DNA from 3 places in the Clostridium sp. TJA020 genome. Region 1 is predicted to be linked to each of the others. Evidence: riboswitches for the same ligand, from Rfam matches in the RefSeq annotation. Region 1 holds a riboswitch; each other region holds the start of a gene.
What was found. Region 1 has a riboswitch for S-adenosylmethionine ahead of metK (methionine adenosyltransferase). Riboswitches for the same ligand answer to the same signal wherever they lie in the genome.

Region 1 (7,792 bases):
AGAAGCTAAGCTTAAGGGTACAGATGGTGCAAATGTATTAGGTGCACATCTTGAAGGTCCATTTATAAGCCCAAATGCCATTGGAGCTCAAAACCCAAACTTCTTGCAAATCCCTTCTATTGAAACATATAACAAAATGGTTGGAGATTGTGAAGATGCAGTAGTTTCTATAACAATTGCGCCTGAAGTTTCTGGTGCAAAAGAACTTATTAAATATTTAAGTGATAAAGGTGTTGTCTGCTCAATAGGTCATACAAAAGCTACTTATGAAGAGGCTGTTGAAGGTATTAAATGTGGATGTTCCCATTCTACTCACCTTTTCAATGCTATGACTCCATTTACTCATAGAGCTCCTGGAGTTGTTGGGGCAATATTTGATACTGATATTACAACTGAAACTATATCTGATGGTATTCATATATCATACCCTGCTCTTAGAGTTGCATATAAGCAAAAAGGAACTGATAAAGTTCTTTTAATAACTGATGCTATGATGGCTTGTGGTATGCCAGATGGAACTTATTCATTAGGTGGTCAAGAAGTTAAAGTTTCAGATGGTGCTGCTAGAATATTATCAGGGTCACTTGCAGGATCTATATTAACTCTTGATAAGGCTGTAAGAAATGTTTATGAAAATTCAAATTATCCATTATATGAAATTGTTAAAATGGCAACTTATAATGGTGCTAAACATTGCCATGTTGAAGATAGAAAAGGAATTATTAAAGAAGGATATGATGCTGACTTAATTCTTTTTGATGATAAAATAAATATTAAAAAAGTTATAGTAAATGGAAAAGTTGTACATGAGGCTTAATTATATAAAATAACAATTTAATTATTAAAATTAAATTATAAAAAAAAGATACTAAATTAATTTAGTATCTTTTTTTATTTAACTTTTAAGCATTTTCTTTAATAGGTCTTTTTAATATAGCTAATAAAATCATTCCTACTATTGAACCTACAACTAGTGCTATTAAGTATCCTAATGGATTTCCTATAACAGGCACTACGAATATTCCACCATGTGGTGCTCTAAGTGAACAACCAAACATCATTGAAAGTCCTCCTGCAACTGCTGACCCAACAACACAAGCTGGTATAACTCTTAATGGATCTGAAGCTGCAAATGGTATTGCACCTTCTGTTATAAATGATAATCCCATTACATAGTTAGTAATACCTGATTGTCTTTCTCTTTTTGTAAATCTATTTTTGAAGAATGTAGTACATAACGCTATTGCAAGTGGTGGAACCATACCTCCAACCATTACTGCTGCCATTATATCAAATTGTCCACTAGCAAGTCCTGCTGTACCAAATACATAAGCAGCTTTATTTATAGGACCTCCCATATCAATTGCCATCATTCCTCCAAGGATTATTCCAAGTACTACTTTACTGCTTTCTCCCATAGAATTTAAAGTATTAGTTAATCCTGTATTTATAGCTGATACTGGTGGGTTTATTAAGAACATTATAATAGCACCAATTAAAAGTATTCCGAAGAATGGATATAGTAAAACTGGTTTTAAACCTTCTAAGTCTTCTGGTAATTTACTGAATACTTTCTTTAAGAATAACACTAAATATCCTGCAATAAATCCAGCAAGTAAAGCACCTAAGAAACCTGATCCACCTTCATTTGCAAGCATACCACCAACAAAACCTACTGCTAATGCTGGTCTATCTCCTATACTCATTGCAATGTATCCAGCTAATACTGGTAACATAAATCCAAATGCAATACCACCAACAGTTTTTAAGAATGCTGCAAATGGTGTATTCATACCAAAGTTTGCTGGATTTATACTATAATCATCAAATAAGAATGCTAATGCTATAAGTATACCACCACCTATAACAAATGGTAACATATGTGATACACCATTCATTAGGTGCTTATATACTCTGTGTCCAACACCTTCTTTTTCTATACTCTCATCTCCACCTTCTGATTTTTTATCAGCATGATATATTGGAGCCTTACCACTTGTTGCTTCTTCAATAAGCTCTGTAGCTTTATGAATTCCATTTGCAACTTTAGTTTTTATTAATCTTTTTCCATCAAATCTTGCCATATCAACATTTTTATCTGCTGCTACTATAATACATTCTGCATTTTCAATTTCTTCTTTTGTTAAAACATTTTTAGCTCCTCCTGAACCATTTGTTTCAACCTTTATTGAAACTCCCATTTGCTTAGCTTTTTCTTCTAAGCTTTCTGCAGCCATATAAGTATGTGCTATACCAGTTGGACATGCAGTAACTGCTAATACTCTGTATCCTTCTTCTCTATTTTCTTCCTTTTGCTCTGTTTCAAACTTTTCTTTTTCTTTGTTATCTATAAGCTTTAAATATTCTTCTTTACTTTTTGCATTTATAAGTTCATTTCTAAAATCTTCATCCATTAATATAGTTGATAATCTTGCAAGCACATCAAGGTGTAAGTTATTAGCCTCTTCTGGTGCTGCTATCATAAAGAATAATTTAGCTGGTTGCCCATCTAATGAATCAAAATCAACACCATTCTTTACAACTATTGAACTAAGTCCTGCATTTTTTACTCCTTTTGATTTACCATGAGGTATTGCTATTCCTTCACCAATACCAGTTGTACTTAATTCTTCTCTCTTAAGCACTGCTTCCTTGTAAACTTCTTTATCTAATAAGTTTCCTTCCTTATCCATAAGGTCAACTAACTTATCTAATGCTTCTTTTTTTGAAGTTACTTTTGAATCTAACTCAATTCCTTCAATTTTTAAAAGGTCTATTATACGCATAACGTTTCCTCCTTGTTTAACTTATCATTTCAAGTATTTCTTTTACTTTCTCTTTAGTTGCTAAATCTTCTGAGAATGCACTTGCACTTCCTGTTGCAATTCCATATTTCAATGCATCTTTATAATTTTGTTTCATAATATATCCAGCTGTAAATCCAGCAACCATTGAATCTCCTGCTCCAACTGAATTTTTAACTTCTCCCTTAGGAGCTTTATGTTTTAAAACTTCTCCATTTTCATTTATAAGTATTGCACCATCTCCAGCCATTGATATTAGTACATTAATCGCTCCCATATCTTGAAGTTTTTTCGCATACTTAATTATTTCTTCTTCTGAATTTATTGAAACGTTAAACATTTCTTCAAGTTCATGTTTATTTGGTTTTATTAAGAATGGTTTATATTTAAGTACATTTAATAATAAATCTTTTGTTGCATCTACTATAACCTTTATATCCTTATCATTTAAGTGCTTCATTATATTTTCATACATATCTGATGGTAAAGTATTTGGTATACTACCTGCCAAAACTAAAATATCTCCATTTTTTATTTCATCTAACTTTTTATATAAACTTTCTATTGCATATTTATCAATTTTAGGTCCTTGAGCATTTATTTCACTTTCTTCTTTGCTCTTAAGCTTAACATTTATTCTTGAATTACCTTCTTTTAATTTTATAAATTCTGCTATACATCCTGAATTTTTAACTTTCTTTTCTATTTCTTCTCCAGTAAATCCAGCTATAAATCCGAACGCCTTATTTTCTATTCCTAAATTTCCAAGAACTATTGAAACATTTATTCCTTTTCCACCAGGAAATATTGATTCTTCATAAGTTCTATTAACAACTCCTAAATTAAAATCTTTAACCTTCATTATATAATCTAATGATGGATTGAATGTCATAGTATATATCATTTTTAATTATCCTCCAATATTTCTGCATATTTCTTAAACTCTTGATGTTTAAGATTTGTTGTAATTATTGTTGCTCTATCTATTTCTGCGAATGTAACTGCTGATATGTGTTCAAACTTTGAATCATCTGCAAGTATAAAGGCTTTATTACTTCTATTTACAGCTTCTCTTTTTACTAATGCTTCTTGAATATCAGGAGTTGTAAATCCTGAGTCTTTATCAATTCCATTTGTTCCAAAAAAACCTTTAGTAAAATTATATTTCTTTAAACTATCTATAGCCTCAACTCCAATTATAGCTTCTGTAGATAATTTTAATTCTCCACCAATTATATATACCTTACACTTTTTTTGAATTAATTTCTTAGCATGTGCTATTCCATTTGTTATATATATAGCTTTATTTTCAGTTATATAATCTGTCATAAGTTCAGTTGTAGTTCCAGCATCAATATAAACAAAATCACTTTCATTTATAAGACTTGCTGCATATCTAGCTATTTTAATTTTATCATCTACGTTTAGACCTTGTCTTACAATCACTTCATCATCTCTAGTTTCATAAGTTCTAGTTATTGACTTTGCTCCACCATGAACTTTTTTAAGTTTTCTCATTTTATCTAAATGATTCAAATCTCTTCTTATTGTAGATTCAGAAGTATCTAATTCTTTAACTAATTCTGTGACTGTAATTGTATTTTTTTCTTCTAAAAGCTTTAAGATTCTTTCAAATCTTTCTTCAGATAACATTTACATCACCTCTTTGTCTATATAATACAATCATTTTCAATCAAAGTCAATCATTTTCATTCAAAATAATTCAAAGACTTTTTTTACTTTGTATACATAGTTATTTTATGGAAAATACAAATATTTATCTTATACTTAACTTATACTTTTTAAAATAAATTATTCTATAAAATAATTAAAGAAGGTGTTATATTATTATGGTTTTATGTGTAAAATCTAATGAAAAAATTCCCAGATATTTTTGTGATAAATGCTATGATTGTCATAGTGATATTGCAGAAAGTTTATGCAAATTTAAACATAGAGGATGTTGCTTTTATTATCCCTAAGTTCAATTTATTTGATTTACAAAGAATGACTAAATCTAAAGAAGGACAATTAGTCATAAAAAGAATATTAAATAACAAAAACATAAAGATTTTTAATTATTACATCCAAGCAATTGGATATTTTGATAAAATTAACTATGAAAAATTTAAAAACCATACTAGAAGTGATTTATTTAAAGGAACAGATTTATCAATACATTTTAAAGCATGTCCTTTTGTTGAAGATGGTAAAGGATGCTCTATCCCACCTCAATTTAGAACTCCAGTTTGCAATTTCTTTTTATGTAAGGAAATTAAAAATAACCTTAAAGATAAAAATTTACTAAAAGCTTATGAGGATTCAGCTAGAGAATATTATAGATATTATGAATTTGAAAATCAAAATTTAATAGAAGTATTAGAAGAAAATGGATTAACATTAAAGAATAACCTTAAAGAATGTTTAGACTTTTTAAGAAATATAGAATGCTATAAATGTGAGTTTCCAAAATTAAAAAATTTTAATTCAGAAGATTAAAAAGATGCCAGAAATCTGGCATCTTTTTTAAATTATAATAATTTCTTTATTTCTTCTACCTTATTTAACTCTTCCCATGGAAGTTTAACATCAGTTCTTCCAAAGTGTCCATAAGCTGCTGTTTGCTTATATATTGGTCTTCTTAAATCTAAATCTCTTATTATAGCTCCTGGTCTTAAATCAAATACTTTTTCTACTATATTAACTATAGTAGCTTCATCTATTTTTCCAGTTCCAAATGTATCTACTTGAATTGATACTGGTTTTGCAACTCCAATAGCATAAGCTAATTGTATTTCTAATTTATCAGCTACTCCAGCTGCTACTAAGTTTTTAGCAACCCATCTTGCTGCATATGCTGCTGATCTATCAACTTTAGTTGCATCTTTTCCTGAGAATGCTCCACCACCGTGTCTTCCCATTCCACCGTATGTATCAACTATTATCTTTCTTCCTGTTAATCCACTATCTCCTTGTGGTCCACCAACAACAAATCTTCCAGTTGGGTTTATGAAATATCTTGTATTTTCATCTAATAATTCTGCTGGAATTACAGCATTTATAACATGTTCTTTTAAATCTGATTGAATTTGTTCTAAAGTAGCACACTCATCATGTTGAGTTGAAATTACTATAGTATCTATTCTCTTTGGCTTATCATTTTCATACTCAACTGTAACTTGAGTTTTTCCGTCTGGTCTTAAGTATGATAATGTTCCATTTTTCCTTACTTCTGTAAGTCTTCTTGAAAGTCTATGAGCCATAGCAATTGGAGTAGGCATAAATTCTTCTGTTTCATTTGTAGCATATCCAAACATCATACCTTGGTCTCCAGCACCTACTGCTTCAACTTCATCTTTTTCTCCTTGTCTTGACTCAAGTGCTTCATCAACACCCATAGCGATATCTCCTGATTGTTCATCTATAGTTGTCATTACTGAGCATGTATCACAGTCAAATCCATATTTAGCTCTATCATATCCAATTTCTCTAATTGTTTCTCTAACAACTTTAGGAATATCAACATAACAGTTAGTTGATATTTCTCCCATAACCATTACCATACCAGTAGTTGTACATGTTTCACAAGCAACTCTAGCATGTGGATCCTTTGCTAATATAGCATCTAATACTGAATCTGAAATTTGGTCACAGATTTTATCTGGATGTCCTTCTGTAACTGATTCTGATGTAAATAATCTTCTCATTCCTTTTTCCTCCGAATTTTCTAATATTTTTACAATAAAAAAAACTCTTCGATAAGAAGAGATTGTATTCTAATCTTTCTTATCTTGTAGTATAAACTACTGGAATTAGCACCACACATAATATTTAAATATTTGTAGGTTGCTGGGCTTCATAGGGCCGTCTCCCTCCACCTCTCTTGATAAGAGCTTCTTTATTTAATTATTTTACTAATCGCAATTTTAACACATAGATTTTTAATAGTCAATATTTTTATATTGTATTATTTTAATTAAATATATAAATCCATTAAATTATATTTAAATTTAATCGATTTATACTGAGCTGATTATATTATCTATATTCATTTTTAATTCATTCCAATTTTTTATAAAATTATTTAATTTATTTATTCCCTCTTCAGTTAGACTATAGTATTTTCTTTTTGCACCAACACCAGAATCCTTAATAGTTGCAGTTAAAAATCCGGACTTTTCCAATCTTAAAAGTAAAGGGTACATAGTTCCCTCTGAAGCATTATCGAACCCATATTCTTTTAAAGTTGATATTATTTCATATCCATAAGTTTCTTTCTTATATATTATAGCTAATATGCACCCTTCTAATGTTCCCTTAAGCATTTGTGTTTTTTTATTCATTTATATCAACTCTTTCTTTATCCCTCTTCTTTTTTTATATTCTTTCTCATTAATATATTCATTTAATTCATATAAAATCCCAAATGGTAATACTAAAAAATATATTTTTGTATCAATTAAATTTATTTGCGGAACTATTGTCTTAACAGTTATTATTATAGCAAATGAAATCATAGAAAATAAAATAATGAATTTTATTAATTTGTTATCTATTTTTTTAAAATTTACATCAGATTTGATTTTATAATTCTTTATAGAATCTTTTTTTATCTCTGAAAATACTAAATAGCAAATTATACTTATTATTAAATTTGAAATTAATTGATTAATTGTAAGATTATAATTTAAAGTAAACCTTTTATCTTTGAATAAAGTTATTCCTTGAGTAATTAAATAATTTATAGTAAATAAAACAGCCATGGATATTAAAAATACTTGAACTTTAAAATTATTTATTATTTTATCAAATCTACTATACTTAGATTTTATTTCATTAATTATATTATCACAAAATTGTATATAATTATCTCCTATCAAATAATTTATATCTTTATTATCATTCTCTGCCTGTATAATCATATCCCCTATTTCTATTAAAGTTTCTTCTATATCTATATCCTTTAAACCTGATAATCTCATATATAT
Region 2 (7,792 bases), 170 kb from region 1:
TATTTAATCCAGTGTATGTTGGAACATTTTATATAGGATTAGGTTTTGCATTATTTATGGCAGGAGTTCTTTTCCTTATAAGTTCATTTAAATTTTCAAGTACTAATTTAAAATTTAAAATGTAACTTTAGGAGTTTTTAAAATGAAATGTGATTCATTCGAAATAGCTATGCTAATTAAGGAAATATACTCAAATACAGTTAATATAATAAGTGATAATTTAAAAGATAGTGGTCTTACTTATCAACAAATTATGGTTATAAAATTAATAGCACATAATGGACAAGTTAATATTTCTAAAATATGTGATGAGATGTCATTATCTAAGGGAACAGTTTCTGGAATTGTGACTAGATTAGAATCATTAGGGTATATAAATAAAATTAAAGATCCTAATGATAAAAGAAATACTTATATTGAATTTTCGAAAAAGGGTATAGAATTTGCAAAAGAATTTAAAAAAACAATTAATGATAGTTTTGAAAATGTATTTGAAAATTTTACAGACGAAGAATTAGCTAATTTAAAAGAAAATTTAATATTTACTAAAAATAAAATAAAAAGATAAAAAGGATATTTTAAAATATCCTTTTTTAATGCATTAATTTAATTATTTAAAACCTTACATGAATTTAGAAGTATTTTATAATATAATTGGTAAATAATTGTTTGTATTGAAAATGAAAAATATTTATAATTATATGGAATTTTAAAGATAGATTTATTTTATATATGTTGGGGAGGAATAAGGGTTATATGAATAAACATAAAAGAGAAACTATAATGATTGGGGTAGGACTTATAGCATTATCACTATTTTTACATTACCTTCATTATTTAGTTTTTAGGGATTTACATCATACTTTGATATTTTTATTTGCTGATATAGCATTTATACCAATGGAAGTATTTTTCACAGCATTTATAATTGAAAAGTTATTAGAAAATCGTGAAAAAGAACATAGAATGGAAAAGTTAAGTATGATAAAAGGGGTTTTCTTCTCAGAATTTGGAGCAGACCTTTTAGAAGAATTTGCAAAAGGGGATAAAGATATTAAAAATCTTGCAAATGTAGCAATAGTTAATAAAGATTGGAGCAAAAAGGATTTTAAAGAGCTTGAAGATATTATGGATAAACATGATTTTTCAGTGGATATTAAAAAAATAGATGTGGAAAAAGTTATAACTATTTTAAAATTAAAAAAAGAAATGTTAATATCTTTTATAGGAAATGAAGCCTTAATGGAGCATGAGATATTTTCAGAGTTACTTATGTCATTATTTCATCTTTTAGAGGAATTTGATGACAGGTATTATAATCTTATATGCAATTGTTGTGATGAGTCTCATATAGAAAAGGATATAACTATAGCATATGAGCAATTAAGTAGAATATGGGTTAGGTATATGAAACATTTAAAGGGAGATTATCCTCAATTATTTTTAAAAGCAATGCTTCATAATCCATTTGATACTAGAAGTGTTGAAGAAAAACTTAAAACATGTGGATTAATTTGTAAAACAAAAAATTAAGATAAAAAAAGGCTTTTTCAAATTTAGAAAAAGTCTTTTTTATATCTTTAGTAAAGTTGTTGTATTATATAACCTTCGGTTTTAAATGTATCTTTAATTGTATTTATATGATCTTCACCATTCGTTTCAACTGTAACTTCAAGTAAAGTATTTCTAAGTTTATTAGCGGCTTTAAATTGATTATGTTCAAGTTTAACAACATTTGCACGAAGATTTCCAAGTATTCTAGTAATATTATTAAGTTCACCAGGAGCATTTGGAAGCTCTATAGTAAAGCAGAATAGTCTTTTTCTAGAAACTAATGCACTATTAATAAGTGAAGTAATAGTAAGCATGTCTATATTACCACCACTTATTATACAAACAACATTTTTATCTTTTATATTAAGCTTGGATAAAGCAGCAAGTGAAACTGCTCCAGATGCTTCAGCAACTAATTTTTGTTTTTCAATTAATGCTAAAAAAGCATCAACAATTTCATAATCAGTAACTGTTACAACTTCATCAACATAATCTTTTATAATTGAGAAAGTAAGGTCTCCAGGTGATTTAACAGCAATACCATCTGCAATTGTACTTACAGAAGGAAGTGGAGTTAATTTACCTTTTAAGAAGCTTTGCTCCATTGCGTTAGCACCAGATGCTTGAACACCTATTATTTTTATGTTAGGATTAATTTCTTTTAATGCTAGTGATATACCGCTTAATAATCCACCACCACCGATTGGACAAATCACTACATCTACATCTTTAAGGTCTTCAATTATTTCAAGACCTATAGTACCTTGTCCATATATTACATTTATATCGTTAAATGGGTGCAAAAATACAGCACCTTCATCTTTTTCTATTTGCTTTGCAAAGTTATATGCATCATCATATACTTTACCATTTAATATAACGTTTCCACCTAAGTCTTTAGTAGACTTAACCTTTAAATATGGAGTAGTTGTTGGCATAACTATGGTTGATTTTATTCCCATAAGATTTGCAGCATAAGCAACTCCTTGAGCATGATTACCAGCTGATGAACATACAACACCCTTTGATTTTTCTTCATCAGTTAGACTCATCATCTTATTTAACGCACCTCTTAATTTATAGGCGCCAGTCAATTGTAAATTTTCACATTTCATATAAACATTATTGTTGCTTTTTTCAGAGAAGAATTTACTATAAAGTAATGGTGTCTTTACAACCACATCTTGAATTTTTTCTCTAGCAGCTTTAATATTATCTAAATGCATACATAACACCTCTCTCATGTATTATTCTCACAAACATTATAACATTTTTGTAAATTTTTGAGTCAAGTATTTTTTAAAAATAATTAAAATATTTAGACTTTTTAAAAAAATTAACCTATAATAAAGAAAATGATATAAATTGGAGGGGATTTTTATGGATAAAAAAATAATAAAAACTGATAAGGCACCAGCTGCCATTGGACCATATTCTCAAGGAATTAAAATTGGAAATTTAGTTTATACATCAGGACAAATTCCAATAAATCCAGAAACTAAAGAATTAGTTACAGAAATAAAAGCTGCAACTAAGCAAAGTTTAAATAATATAAAGGCAATACTTGAAGAAGCTGGAACAAATATGGATAAAGTTATAAAAACTACAGTTTTTGTAAAAGATTTAAATGATTTTGTAGCTGTTAATGAAGTTTATGCTACATTTTTTGAAGGAGAACCACCAGCAAGAAGCTGTGTTCAAGTAGCTAAATTACCATTAGATGCAAAAGTTGAAATAGAAGTAATTGCATTAGCTTAAAAGTAATAGAATATTAAATTTTTATGCTTTTTTAAACAATATAATCAACTTATTCATTAATTACAAATTTTGTGAATAAGTTGATTATTTTTTGTGAAATTATAAGTAATACAATTTATATTGGTTAGAATATGTATTATTATAAAAATATAAATTGCTTATATCAAAAAAATACTTTATAGAAAGGAAATAGGTATTTATGGATATTTTACTTATGAAAATAACAATTAGAGCATCTTGGGTAAATTCTTTAAAGGAAAAAAGGATGATTGTAAAAAGCATAACTCAAAAATTAAAAAATAAATTTAATATATCTGTTGGTGAAGTAGATAGACAAGATGAACACAAGATGGCGGTAATTGGTATATCAGCAGTTTGCACAGATGTAAAAATAGCTCATTCTATGAAAGAAAAGATTATAGATTTTATTGAAGAAAATTGTGATGGTGAAATTGTAGATATTGAAGAGGAAACAGAAATATTCTAAGTTATGAAGTTATTAAAACTTAAATTTTGAAAGTTATTTAATAAATAAAATTGTAACAGTTTTAATTAATAGACATAGATTATTTATATAAAAAATATTTATATAGAAAACTATTTATATAAAAATTTTTAAAACTTATTGACAATAAATGTATAAGATATTATATTATTATACAAGAAGTTTGAAAATGAAATATTAGGTTCTTATCAAGAGCGGTGGAGGGACTGGCCCTATGAAGCCCGGCAACCTATGTAATTAGTAATGATTTAAAGTTATTACTTTATATGTGGTGCCAAATCCTGCAAGTATTCATATACTTGATAGATGAGAGAGTAATTTTATAGGGCAAGTTATACTTATATGCGCTAGAGATATTATTCTCTAGCGCATTTTTATTTTAAACTAATACATTAAAAAGAGATTTTTAACAAAAAGGGGGTATATAGGTTTGATAGAAATAAAAGGATTATCTAAAACATTTGGGGATTTTAAAGTTTTAAATAATATATCACTTAACATTAAAAAAGGAGATATATATGGAATTATTGGACATAGTGGAGCTGGAAAATCAACTTTACTTAGATGCTTAAATGGTCTTGAAAAATATGATGAGGGTAGTTTAAAAGTTATAGGAAAAGAAATAAAAAATTTAAGTAAGGAGGATATCAGAAATATTAGAAAAAATTTGGGGATGATTTTTCAAAGTTTTAATCTTTTAGATAGAAAAACAGTATATGAAAATATAGCATTACCTCTTGAAGTTTGGGGATATAAAAAAGATTATATAAATTTAAGGGTTTTAGAACTTTTAAAATTAGTTTCACTAGAGGATAAAAAAGATAGTAAACCAAAGGAATTAAGTGGAGGCCAGAAGCAAAGAGTAGCAATAGCTAGAGCTTTAGCATTAAAGCCAGAAATTTTACTTTGTGATGAAGCAACATCAGCATTAGATCCAAAAACAACAAAAGATATATTAGCACTTTTATCAAAAATAAATAAAGAATTAAAAATAACAATTGTTGTTGTAACACATCAGATGGAAGTTGTAAAAGATATTTGCGAAAATATAACTCTTTTAGAAGGGGGAGTAGTTAAAGCACAAGGAAAAGCTTCAGAGTTATTTTTAAAACCAGGAGTTTCTCTTAGAAAATTTTTAGGAGAAGATGATGATACTTTACCAGAGGAAGGGGTTAATATAAGAATATTTTTTCCAAAAAGTTTTTCTGAAAATGCAATTATAACAAAAATGGCAAGAGAGATGAATTTAGATTTTTCGATTGTTTGTGGAAGACTTGAAAAGTTTGGAGATGATGTTTTAGGAAGCTTAGTAATAAATGTTTCGGAGAAGGAAAAGGAAGATGTAATAAATTATCTTATAAATAAAAGTGTTGAATGGGAGGTGATTTAATGTTTAATGAAATATTAGTAGCTACGATAGAAACTTTTTATATGGTTATATTATCAACAGTTTTTGCTTTTATAGGGGGATTTGTAATTGCAATAGTTTTAACTTTAACAGCAGAAGATGGTTTAAGGCCAAATAAAAGTGTTTATAGAATTTTAGATTTTGTGGTAAATACCCTTAGGAGTTTTCCTTTTGTAATACTTATGGTAGCGCTTTTTCCATTAAGTAAATTTATAATTGGGACAACTATTGGAAAAGAAGCTATGATAGTACCACTTTCAATTGCAACAGCACCTTTTATAGCAAGAATAATTGAAGCTTCACTAAGAGAAGTGGATAAGGGTGTTATAGAGGCAGCAAAATCTTTTGGAGCAACAGACAAACAAATAATATTTAAAGTTATGTTTAAAGAAGCAATGCCAAGTATGGTTTCTGGACTTACTTTAACTATAATAAGCGTTATTGGATATTCAGCTATGGCAGGGGCAGTAGCTGGTGGTGGACTTGGAGATGTAGCAATAAGATATGGATATCATAGATATCAAACTGAATATATGATAGTAACTATAATAATTTTAATAGTTATAGTACAAGGATTACAATGTCTTGGTAATTATTTTTATAAAAAACTTTCAAAATAAAATATAAGCAATAAATAAAGAGGGGGAATTTAACTATGAAAAGAAAAGGATTATTAACAAGTATATTAATTGGGGCGTTATCATTATCATTAGTAGCATGCGGAGGAAATAAGTCATCAGATGATAAAACAATAACTATAGGTGTATCGCCTGTACCACATAAGGAAATTGTAGAACATATAAAACCACAACTTGAAGATTTAGGATATAAAGTTGTGATAAAAGAATTTACTGATTATGTAACACCAAATAAAGCACTTTCAGAAGGAAGTCTTGATGCAAATTATTTTCAGCATATTCCATATTTAAATGAACAAAATAAGGCAGAGAACTTAGGACTTAACTATACTGAAAAAGTGCATCTAGAGCCATTAGGTTTATATTCAAAAAAGATTAAAGGTATAGAGGAACTTAAAGATGGAGCTTTAATAGCAATACCAAATGACCCATCCAATGAAGCAAGAGCCTTAAGGCTTTTGGAAGGAAAAGGACTTATAAAAATTAAAGAAGGAGAGCTTGTAACTCCAAAAGATATAACAGAGAATAAAAAGAATTTACAATTTAAAGAGTTAGAAGCAGCTTCAATACCAAGGTCATTAGAAGATGTAGATGCTGCTGTAATAAATGGTAATTATGCAATTGATTCTGGATTTTCAGTTAAAAAGGATGCCTTGATAATTGAAGATAAAAATTCAAAAGCAGCTGAGCTATATTCAAATATAATAGCTGTAAGAGAAGATAATAAAGATAGTGAAAAAATTAAAGCATTAAATAAAGCTTTAACATCTGATGAGTGTAAAGAATTTATAAATAGTAAATATGATGGGGCTGTAATACCTGTATTTTAATGATAGAATAATTTTAATTTATATATTTTATAAATTAAGATATTATCATAAAATGTAAATTTAAATTTTAATATTAAAAAATTATTAGTTAAAATAGAAGAATTTAATGTAATATATATTAAATGAAGCTAAATAAGGTTAAATTTATTCCTTATTTAGCTTTTTTTTTGTTATAATTTCATTATACAAAAACATATGTAAAATTTAAAAAGGATATTTGGGGAGGAAAACTTTATGAATATATCAAATGTATTAGTAAGTCTTACTGGAAATGATATTTTAAGTATAATAAATGATTTTGTAAAAGTTGACGGTTTATTATTAGATGAAGTTATAATAGATGAAAATATTTTAATTAGAGGAAGCTTTACTAAAATAATAAAAATAAAATTTGAAGTTACTTTAGATGATTTAAAAGTGGTAGATGGAAAGGTTAATGGAAGATTTTCTAAATTAAAAGTATATAAACTTGGAATGATTAGAATGATTAGAAGTTTATTACTTAAATCATTATTAAATATTTTTGGAGATATAGGAATAGAAGAAAATAGAGATGAACTTATTATAAATGTAGATGATTTATTAAAAGGTGTTCCATTTTTAAAAATAAATGTAGAAGAAATATTTTTTAAAGATAAAATGATAAATGCAACTGTAAAAAATGTGGATATAAATATTAGTAAATTAAACTTAAATAAAGGGAAAGAAGAAGTTAAAGAAGAAAATATAAATGATGAAAAAATTTTAGACAATAATATAAGCGAAGAAGAACTTTCATTAGAAGAAAATATAGGATTAAATGAAAAAATAGAGAATGAATTTATAGAAGAAGATGAAATAATAGAAAATAAAGCAAATGATTATTATTCAAAAGGAAGAGATGAAGTTAAAGAAAAATTAGAAAATAAACTTCCAGAGAATGCAAAAGATTTTTCAGAATATTTATTTTTAATACCAGATTTATTAGCACTTGTATTAAGACTTCTTAAAGATAAGAGAGTTCCTATAAAAACTAAGGTTTCAGTATCTGCTTCTATTGCATATATAGTATGTCCAACTGATATGATACCAAGTAATATACCTTTTATAGGTAAAATTG
Region 3 (7,792 bases), on a different contig from region 1:
ATATTTTTCAATAAGCATTGCTAAAGTTCTTTCGTAACATCCAATTGATGATCTGTGAATTATATATGGACGTTTCTTTTCACCATTTTTATCAATATAAGTCATGTCAAATCTTTCAGCTAAGGCAAAGTCTATTTGTACAGTTATTATTGTATCTTCTTTTCCATGTACATTCTTAAATTGAATATCAAGTTTTGGTCCATAGAATGCAGCTTCATCATCAGCTTCAACGTAATCTATATTTAAGTGATCTAATATATTTCTCATTATATCTTGAGTATTTTCCCAAGCTTCTGGATTATTTATATATTTTTCAGTGTTATTTGGATCCCATTTTGAGAATCTATAAGAAATATCTCCATCTATTCCTAAAGTACTCATTATGTAATCAATTAGGCTTACAACACCTTTAAATTCTTCTTCTAATTGTTCAGGAGTACATACAATATGACCATCTGCTAAAGTAAATTGTCTAACTCTTATAAGTCCATGCATTTCTCCTGATGATTCGTTTCTAAATAGAGTAGAAGTTTCAGCAAATCTTACAGGAAGATCTCTGTAACTATGTTGCTCTGAATTATAAATTGCATATTGGAATGGGCAAGTCATAGGTCTTAAAGCAAATACTTCATCATCTTTATCTTCATCACCTAAAACGAACATTCCATCTTTATAGTGATCCCAGTGTCCTGAAATTTTATAAAGGTCACTTTTTGCCATTAGAGGAGTTTTAGTTAAAACATAACCTCTTTTTTCTTCTTCATCTTCAACCCATCTTTGAAGAGTTTGAACTATTCTAGCTCCTTTTGGCATTAATAGAGGAAGTCCTTGACCTACATTTTCATCAGTAGTGAATAATTTTAATTCTCTACCAAGTTTATTATGATCTCTTTTTTTAGCTTCTTCCATAGCTTCTATATGAGCTTCTAAATCTTTATTTTTTAAGAATGCAGTTCCATAAATTCTTGAAAGCATTTTATTCTTTTCGTCACCTTTCCAGTAAGCCCCAGCACTTCTTAAAAGTTTTATAGCTTTCATTGGTTTAAGTGACATTATATGTGGTCCTGCACAAAGATCAGTAAAATCTCCTATCTTGTAGAAAGATATTACTTCGTCTTCACCTAAGTCATTTATAAGTTCAACTTTATAAGGTTCATCTTTCATAAGTTCTAAAGCTTCATTTCTTGGAAGTTCAAATCTTTCTATTTCAGGGTTTTCTTTAATTATTTTTTTCATTTCAGCTTCGATTTTAGCTAAATCTTCTGTTGAGAAGGCACCTTCTTTATCAAAATCATAATAAAAACCATTTTCTATTGCTGGTCCTATAGCGATTTTTGTATTTGGGAATAACCTTTTTACAGCATAAGCTAATACATGAGAAGCTGTATGTCTTAAAGCATCTTTTCCTTCTTGTGAGTCAAATGTGCAAAGTTCAAGCTCGCAATCTTCATTTATTGGTTGACGTAAGTCAACAACTTTTCCATCAATTTTAGCACAAAATGTGTTTCTAGCAAGACCTTCGCTAATATTTTTTGCTACTTCTAATACTGATACATCATTTTCAAATTCTTTAATTGATCCATCTTTTAAAGTGATTTTAACCATTTTAAAAAACTCCTTTCTGAAATTTATTTTAAACTTAAATTTAATTACTAAATAAAAAAACTTCGTCTCAAAATTTAGAGACGAAGTATAATATCCGTGGTTCCACTCTAGTTACTCTTAAAAATAAAGAGTCACTTTAATATGTCGTAACGTGACAATTACGGGCTGGATTAGAGCCACTCCGAGGTAGTTTTCAGCTAAGCTTATATAAAAACACTTACAGCTAATGTGTTTTCTCTCTTAATATAAGGGGTTAACTTACTCTTCTCATCAATGCGTTTAATATAAATTTATATAAAATAATTTATCTTAATTATAATCATACAATTTTAAGATGTCAATAAATGCTTTCACAAAGTTCTTCGATTTCTATATTTTGCAATAATTCTTCAGAATAATATGCTTTTCCCATCAATATAAAAATAATTTCCTCTTTTTTATAGCCTTCTTTGTATAATTTTAAGTCTTTTGTCAAACGCTTAATTATATTAGTTGATGCATTTAATATTATACAAAGTTCTTTAAATGAATAAAATCTTTTTGGTAATAGCTTGTATAATTTTTTTTGAAAATTAATTTTATAAAATATATCTGTTTTTAGACAATGATGGGGCCCTTTTTTTCCACGATGATGTTCAGGACATAGATACATATAATTTAGCTCTATATCAAATCCTCCCTCACTTCTATGAACTATATGGTGGATATCGGCTTTTTTATTGCATATTTCACAAAAATACAAATGATTAACCTCCTTAAAGTTTTATGTTATTTACAGAATATTAATATAAATATTTATAAAAATCAAGAATAGAAACAATAAAAAGTAGTATAATATACTATATAGGGTGTATTGTATAGCATATACTTTATAGTATATTATATTGAGATTTATGAGGAAAGGTGATATTTATGAAGGATAATTACAATTCATTCAGTTTTTGGGGCAAAAATGTAAATGATTGCAATGCTGTGAGAGGGCATGCATTCACACATGAAATGCCTAATTCAAAGTCTGTATATATACATGCTTTGATTTTCTCAAATAAAAATGGGATAGAGAGTTTGTATTCATACTTCCCAAATTCCAGAGCCCTTTTAGGTTATCTCCAACATTCATTTATGCAAAAAGCCTTTTATAATTGGGCAAATGGTACAGAAAAATTAATTATGAAAGTACCAGTTTCACCAACAAAAGAATTAATTAATAACTTATATTCTAAAGGTAAAATCACAAAAAAAGAAAAAGAAATTATGAAAGAACAGTATGATGAATTAAGTTATATGTGGGATAAGCCAGAAGATGAAATTTTAAATGAACTTAAAACTTTTACAAGAAAGTTCAATAAAGCTTGGCTTGGAGATAACAGCAAATTTTTGTATATAAAAGTATTTAAAAGAGCTTCAGATTTAGCAGATTTTATAAAAGATTCAGTAATTATGACTGGAAAATGTGAAGAGTTTAAAAATACTATTGGAATTTCAACAGAAGATTTTGTTGAGATATCACATAAAATTTCTCATGATAAAGAAGCAGCTAATGTATTTAGAAAGGTAATACTAGATAAACTAACTGAGGTATTATAAATAAAAAAGTATAGGATAAAACTTAAATTTTATCCTATATTTTATTTGATTAAAGGTATAAATAGGGATTTATGAAAATAAAAATATATTGACATTAATGGTTAGTACTTGTTACAATAAATTAAAAATTAAATAAAGTCTTATCAAGAGTGGTGGAGGGACTGGCCCTTTGAAACCCGGCAACCTACTAAATAATATAGGGAAGACTATAATTTTTCAATGTAATTAATTTTGCATTGGAAATTTGTCATACGATAAATTATTTGGTGTGGTGCTAATTCCAGCAGTTAAATACTGATAGATAAGTGGTGTTTATATAGAGTTTATAAAGCTTCTGATTTCTATCAGAAGCTTTTTTTATTAAAATTAAAGGGGGATTTTAAATTGAAAAATAATAAAACAGGTAGTGTATTGGCATTAATGCCATTATTAGTATTTATAGTTTCATATGTTTCAATATCTTTAATAGCAAAAGATTTTTATGCTGTATCTGTAATAATTCCATTTCTAATTGCAGCAGTTACGGCTTTGATTATGAATAATAAAATTAGTTTTGAGGAAAGATTACATATTTTTTGTAAGGGAGCAGGTAATCCTAATATAATTTTAATGATTTTAATATTTATATTAGCAGGAGCTTTTGCAAGTGTTGCGAAAGCTATGGGTGCAGTTGAATCAACAGTAAATTTAGGACTTTCTGTATTACCTCCAAATCTGTTAATTTCAGGTATATTTATAGTAGCTTGCTTTATAGCTCTTTCTGTAGGGACTTCAATGGGAACTATAGTTGCATTAGTACCAATAGCACTTGGTATATCTGAGAAAACTGGAATTGCGGTTGCTTTAGTGGTTGGCGCAGTAGTAAGTGGAGCTATGTTTGGGGACAATTTATCAATAATATCTGATACAACAATTGCAGCAACAAGAACTCAAGGTTGTGATATGAGAGATAAGTTTAGAATGAATTTTAAGATAGTTCTTCCAGCAGCTATAATTACAGCAATTATTTTTGCTTTTATAACAAGAGGAACACAAGGATTTAGTTTAGGAACTTATGAATATAGCATTATAAAAATAGTTCCTTATATAGGTGTTTTAGTAGCAGCTCTTTTAGGTGTTAATGTTATCTTTGTTTTATCATCAGGTATAATATTAGCCGGTGTTATAGGTATACTTACTTCAAGTTTTGATATAATTGGATTATTTCAAAATTTAGCTACTGGTATTAGTGGGATGAGCGAGCTTATAATAATTTCTTTATTAATATCAGGAATGATAGCTCTTATTGAATACAATGGTGGTATAGAGTATATACTTAACAAAGGAATGAAAAAATTCAAGACAAGAAGAGGAGCGGAGTTTGGAATAGCAGCTCTTACGAGTTTGGTTGATATATGTACAGCAAATAATACTATTGCAATAGTAACAGTTGGACCTATAGCTAAAAATATATCAGATGAATTTGACTTAGAGCCAAAGAGAATTGCAGGAATTATGGATATGTTTTCATGTGTATTCCAAGGAATAATCCCATATGGAGCACAACTTATATCAGCATCATCACTTGCTGGAGTATCTGCATTTCAGATAATGGGGTATTTATATTATCCATATCTTATGGGAATATCAGCTGTAATTGCAATATTTATATATTGGGCAAGAAATAAAGAAGCTAATATTGAAAAAGAAAATTTAAATTTTGTTGATAGTTTATAAATTATTTATATAAAAATATTTATAAAGAAAGAACACTATTTTAAAATAGTGTTCTTTTAATTATTTTAAAGTAACTAAGCATATACTTTGTGATGATATTCCAAGTCCCTCACCAGTAAAACCTAAACCTTCTTCAGTTGTAGCTTTTATATTAATCATATCAAAATCAATATTTAAAGCTTTGGCTATGTTTTTTCTCATTTCTTCTATATGTGGTGCCATTTTAGGTTTTTGAGCAATTATTGTTGAATCGATATTAGTTATTTCATACCCGTTTCTATCTAAAAGTTTCCCTACTTCTGATAATAATTTTATGCTAGAGATTCCTTTGTATTTTGGATCGTTATCTGGAAAATGTGTACCTATATCACCAAGAGCTGTTGCTCCAAGTAGAGAATCCATTATAGCATGAACTAATACATCTGCATCAGAATGCCCAAGTAATCCAAGTTCATAAGGAATATTTACTCCACCAAGTATTAAATCTCTATTTTCTACTAAACGGTGTACATCATAACCTAAGCCTATACGCATATATAATCACCTCTTTGATATTTCTTTTATAAGTTTAGCATAAAAGGATAGTATAAAGAAGTAAAGAAGTTTTATAATTTTTATGCTTAAAAAATATATAAATAATGTATTTTTAACATATATAAATCTTTTATCTTATAATATATTATAAAATATTATGATTATAATATAAATTTTTAAATTCATTTAAAATCAGAATGTATTTATGTATAATTAAGATAGAAAATGATAAAAAACTACAAAAAATATTTTTAAAAGGGGAGAATTGTAATTTGGATATATTTGATAAGAATAAATATAAATTCTCAACTACTCCAAATTTAGTAGAAATAAGTAATAATGTAAACGAACATAGAAAAGAAGAAATATTAAAATTTGAAGAAGAACTTTTTTCTTATAATATTTTAATTAAGGATTTATTTACTTATGTACCAAGTGAAAATGAATTAAATTTAATATTAAATATTGCTTTTTTTATAGTGGGGCAAGTTGAAATTTTAGAATATATAAATAGTCATAAAAAAATACCGTTTAATATGTTATCTAAAAAGGTAAAAAGACATAAGAAAAAATTAATGGAATGGAGCGATTATATAATAGCTTATACTATTATTTTTTCAAATCCTAATTATAAATATTTACAAGACTATTTATCAATTGAAGAAGTTAAAGAAGAAGATAAGAATAAAAATGTGGTTTCTCTTAAGGAAAGAAAAAATAGAAAGAATAAAAAAATAATAATTGAGAAGCTCATAATAGAAAAAAAAGATGGAAATGAAAATAAAGAGGAAATTATAGAAATAAATAATAATGAAAATAATAAAGATGATAAAACAAAAATAGAAAGAGGAATAGTTTTAAAAATATTAAAAAATGGTGTTCTTATACTAACTAGTACAGGAAGGGTTTGTAAGGTTCATAAAGAAGATGGTATAAATATTGGAGAAGAAATTAATTCTGAACCAACAAAAAGAATGAGAGATTTTAAATCATTTATTATTGTTGCTTTAATATTTATTACGGTAGGGGCAGTATTTTTTACTTATAAATATAATACTGTAGATAGAACTATTCTTATAAATACTACATCTAAAGTTAAACTAGAGCTTAATTGTTTTAATAATGTGATAGAAGCGTATTCCCCAACAGATAAAGGTGAGAATATGATTAAAAATTTAGATTTAAATCATGCAAAGCTAGATAATACATTGGAAGGTATTTTAAAATATGCAAAAGAAAATGGTATGTTGCCAGAGAAAGGTGTTTTAATTACTGTAACAGGAGAACCTATAAAATATGGAGCATTAGAAAATACAAGAAGTTATGTAGTTAAAAATAAAATAGATTTAACTATAAACAATGTTGGAAATGAAAGAAGTTTATATAATCATCAAGCAAAAATAAAGGAAGATAAAAATGAAAATTAAAAAAACTAACAACAATAATAGTACAAGAAAAAATAATAATTTAAATAAAAATAAAAATAAAAATAAAAAGATTAGAAATAATGCTTCTATAAATAAATCTAAAAGAAAGAATACTATAAAAGAAAATACTAAAGATGTTATAAAACACTTAGATAGAAGTGAAGAAGTTCGACTAAACAAATATATAAGTGAAACAGGTATATGTTCAAGGAGAGAAGCTGATAAACTTATAGAACTTGGAAAAGTTACTGTTGATGGTAAAGTAGCAGAAATGGGACTTAAGGTTTCTAAAGGGCAGGTTGTTAGAGTTAATGGTAGAATAATTTCAAAAGAAGAAGAATTAGTTTATATAATATTAAATAAGCCAGTTGGAATAACATGCACTACTGAAAAAAAGGTAAAAGGAAATATTGTTGACTTTGTAAATCATAAAAAAAGAATCTTTCCAATAGGAAGGTTAGATAAAGATTCACAAGGATTAATAATGTTAACTAATGATGGTGATATAGTAAATAAAATATTGAGAGCTGGAAATAATCATGAAAAGGAATATATAGTAACTGTTGATAAACCTATAACTGATGAATTCATTTATAAAATGAGTAATGGTGTAAAAATACTTGGAACTATTACTAAAAAATGTTTTGTTAAAAAAGAAGGAGAGAAAACATTTAGAATTATTTTAACTCAAGGTATGAATAGACAGATAAGAAGAATGAGTGAAGCATTAGGATATAATGTTGTTAAGCTTAAAAGAATTAGGATTATGAATGTAAATTTAGATGATCTTAAAATTGGTGAATGGAGAGACTTAACTAAAAAAGAACTTCAAGGAATAAATGATTTAATACAAAAATCTAAGAAGACAAAAGAAGTAGATTTATAAATCTACTTCTTTTTATTATATATTTAAGTTTTATTAA

Region 2: it holds a riboswitch for S-adenosylmethionine, as region 1 does, so the genes downstream of both, AC4FQ1_RS06775 (methionine ABC transporter ATP-binding protein) here and metK (methionine adenosyltransferase) in region 1, are expected to answer to the same signal.
Region 3: it holds a riboswitch for S-adenosylmethionine, as region 1 does, so the genes downstream of both, AC4FQ1_RS10040 (Na+/H+ antiporter NhaC family protein) here and metK (methionine adenosyltransferase) in region 1, are expected to answer to the same signal.

What each region holds. Positions count from the first base shown of each region.
Region 1 covers NZ_JBZEFC010000003.1:333,970-341,761, forward strand. The annotation lists gene nagA (N-acetylglucosamine-6-phosphate deacetylase) at 1-817, shown strand, start outside; gene AC4FQ1_RS07550 (PTS fructose transporter subunit IIABC) at 903-2,786, opposite strand; gene pfkB (1-phosphofructokinase) at 2,803-3,708, opposite strand; gene AC4FQ1_RS07560 (DeoR/GlpR family DNA-binding transcription regulator) at 3,711-4,457, opposite strand; gene AC4FQ1_RS07565 (hypothetical protein) at 4,677-5,303, shown strand; gene metK (methionine adenosyltransferase) at 5,336-6,511, opposite strand; SAM riboswitch class I at 6,588-6,697, opposite strand; gene AC4FQ1_RS07575 (PadR family transcriptional regulator) at 6,824-7,147, opposite strand; gene AC4FQ1_RS07580 (hypothetical protein) at 7,148-7,792, opposite strand, start outside.
Region 2 covers NZ_JBZEFC010000003.1:160,030-167,821, reverse strand. The annotation lists gene AC4FQ1_RS06805 (hypothetical protein) at 1-125, shown strand, start outside; gene AC4FQ1_RS06800 (MarR family winged helix-turn-helix transcriptional regulator) at 143-568, shown strand; gene AC4FQ1_RS06795 (MJ1433 family protein) at 757-1,533, shown strand; gene ilvA (threonine ammonia-lyase) at 1,581-2,780, opposite strand; gene AC4FQ1_RS06785 (RidA family protein) at 2,935-3,312, shown strand; gene AC4FQ1_RS06780 (DUF503 domain-containing protein) at 3,512-3,799, shown strand; SAM riboswitch class I at 4,000-4,130, shown strand; gene AC4FQ1_RS06775 (methionine ABC transporter ATP-binding protein) at 4,248-5,207, shown strand; gene AC4FQ1_RS06770 (methionine ABC transporter permease) at 5,207-5,845, shown strand; gene AC4FQ1_RS06765 (MetQ/NlpA family ABC transporter substrate-binding protein) at 5,881-6,693, shown strand; gene AC4FQ1_RS06760 (YkvA family protein) at 6,928-7,792, shown strand, end outside.
Region 3 covers NZ_JBZEFC010000006.1:68,906-76,697, reverse strand. The annotation lists gene thrS (threonine--tRNA ligase) at 1-1,605, opposite strand, end outside; T-box leader at 1,679-1,888, opposite strand; gene AC4FQ1_RS10050 (HNH endonuclease signature motif containing protein) at 1,943-2,347, opposite strand; gene AC4FQ1_RS10045 (hypothetical protein) at 2,518-3,192, shown strand; SAM riboswitch class I at 3,330-3,500, shown strand; gene AC4FQ1_RS10040 (Na+/H+ antiporter NhaC family protein) at 3,577-4,908, shown strand; gene ispF (2-C-methyl-D-erythritol 2,4-cyclodiphosphate synthase) at 4,969-5,442, opposite strand; gene AC4FQ1_RS10030 (anti-sigma factor domain-containing protein) at 5,715-6,869, shown strand; gene rluF (23S rRNA pseudouridine(2604) synthase RluF) at 6,859-7,755, shown strand.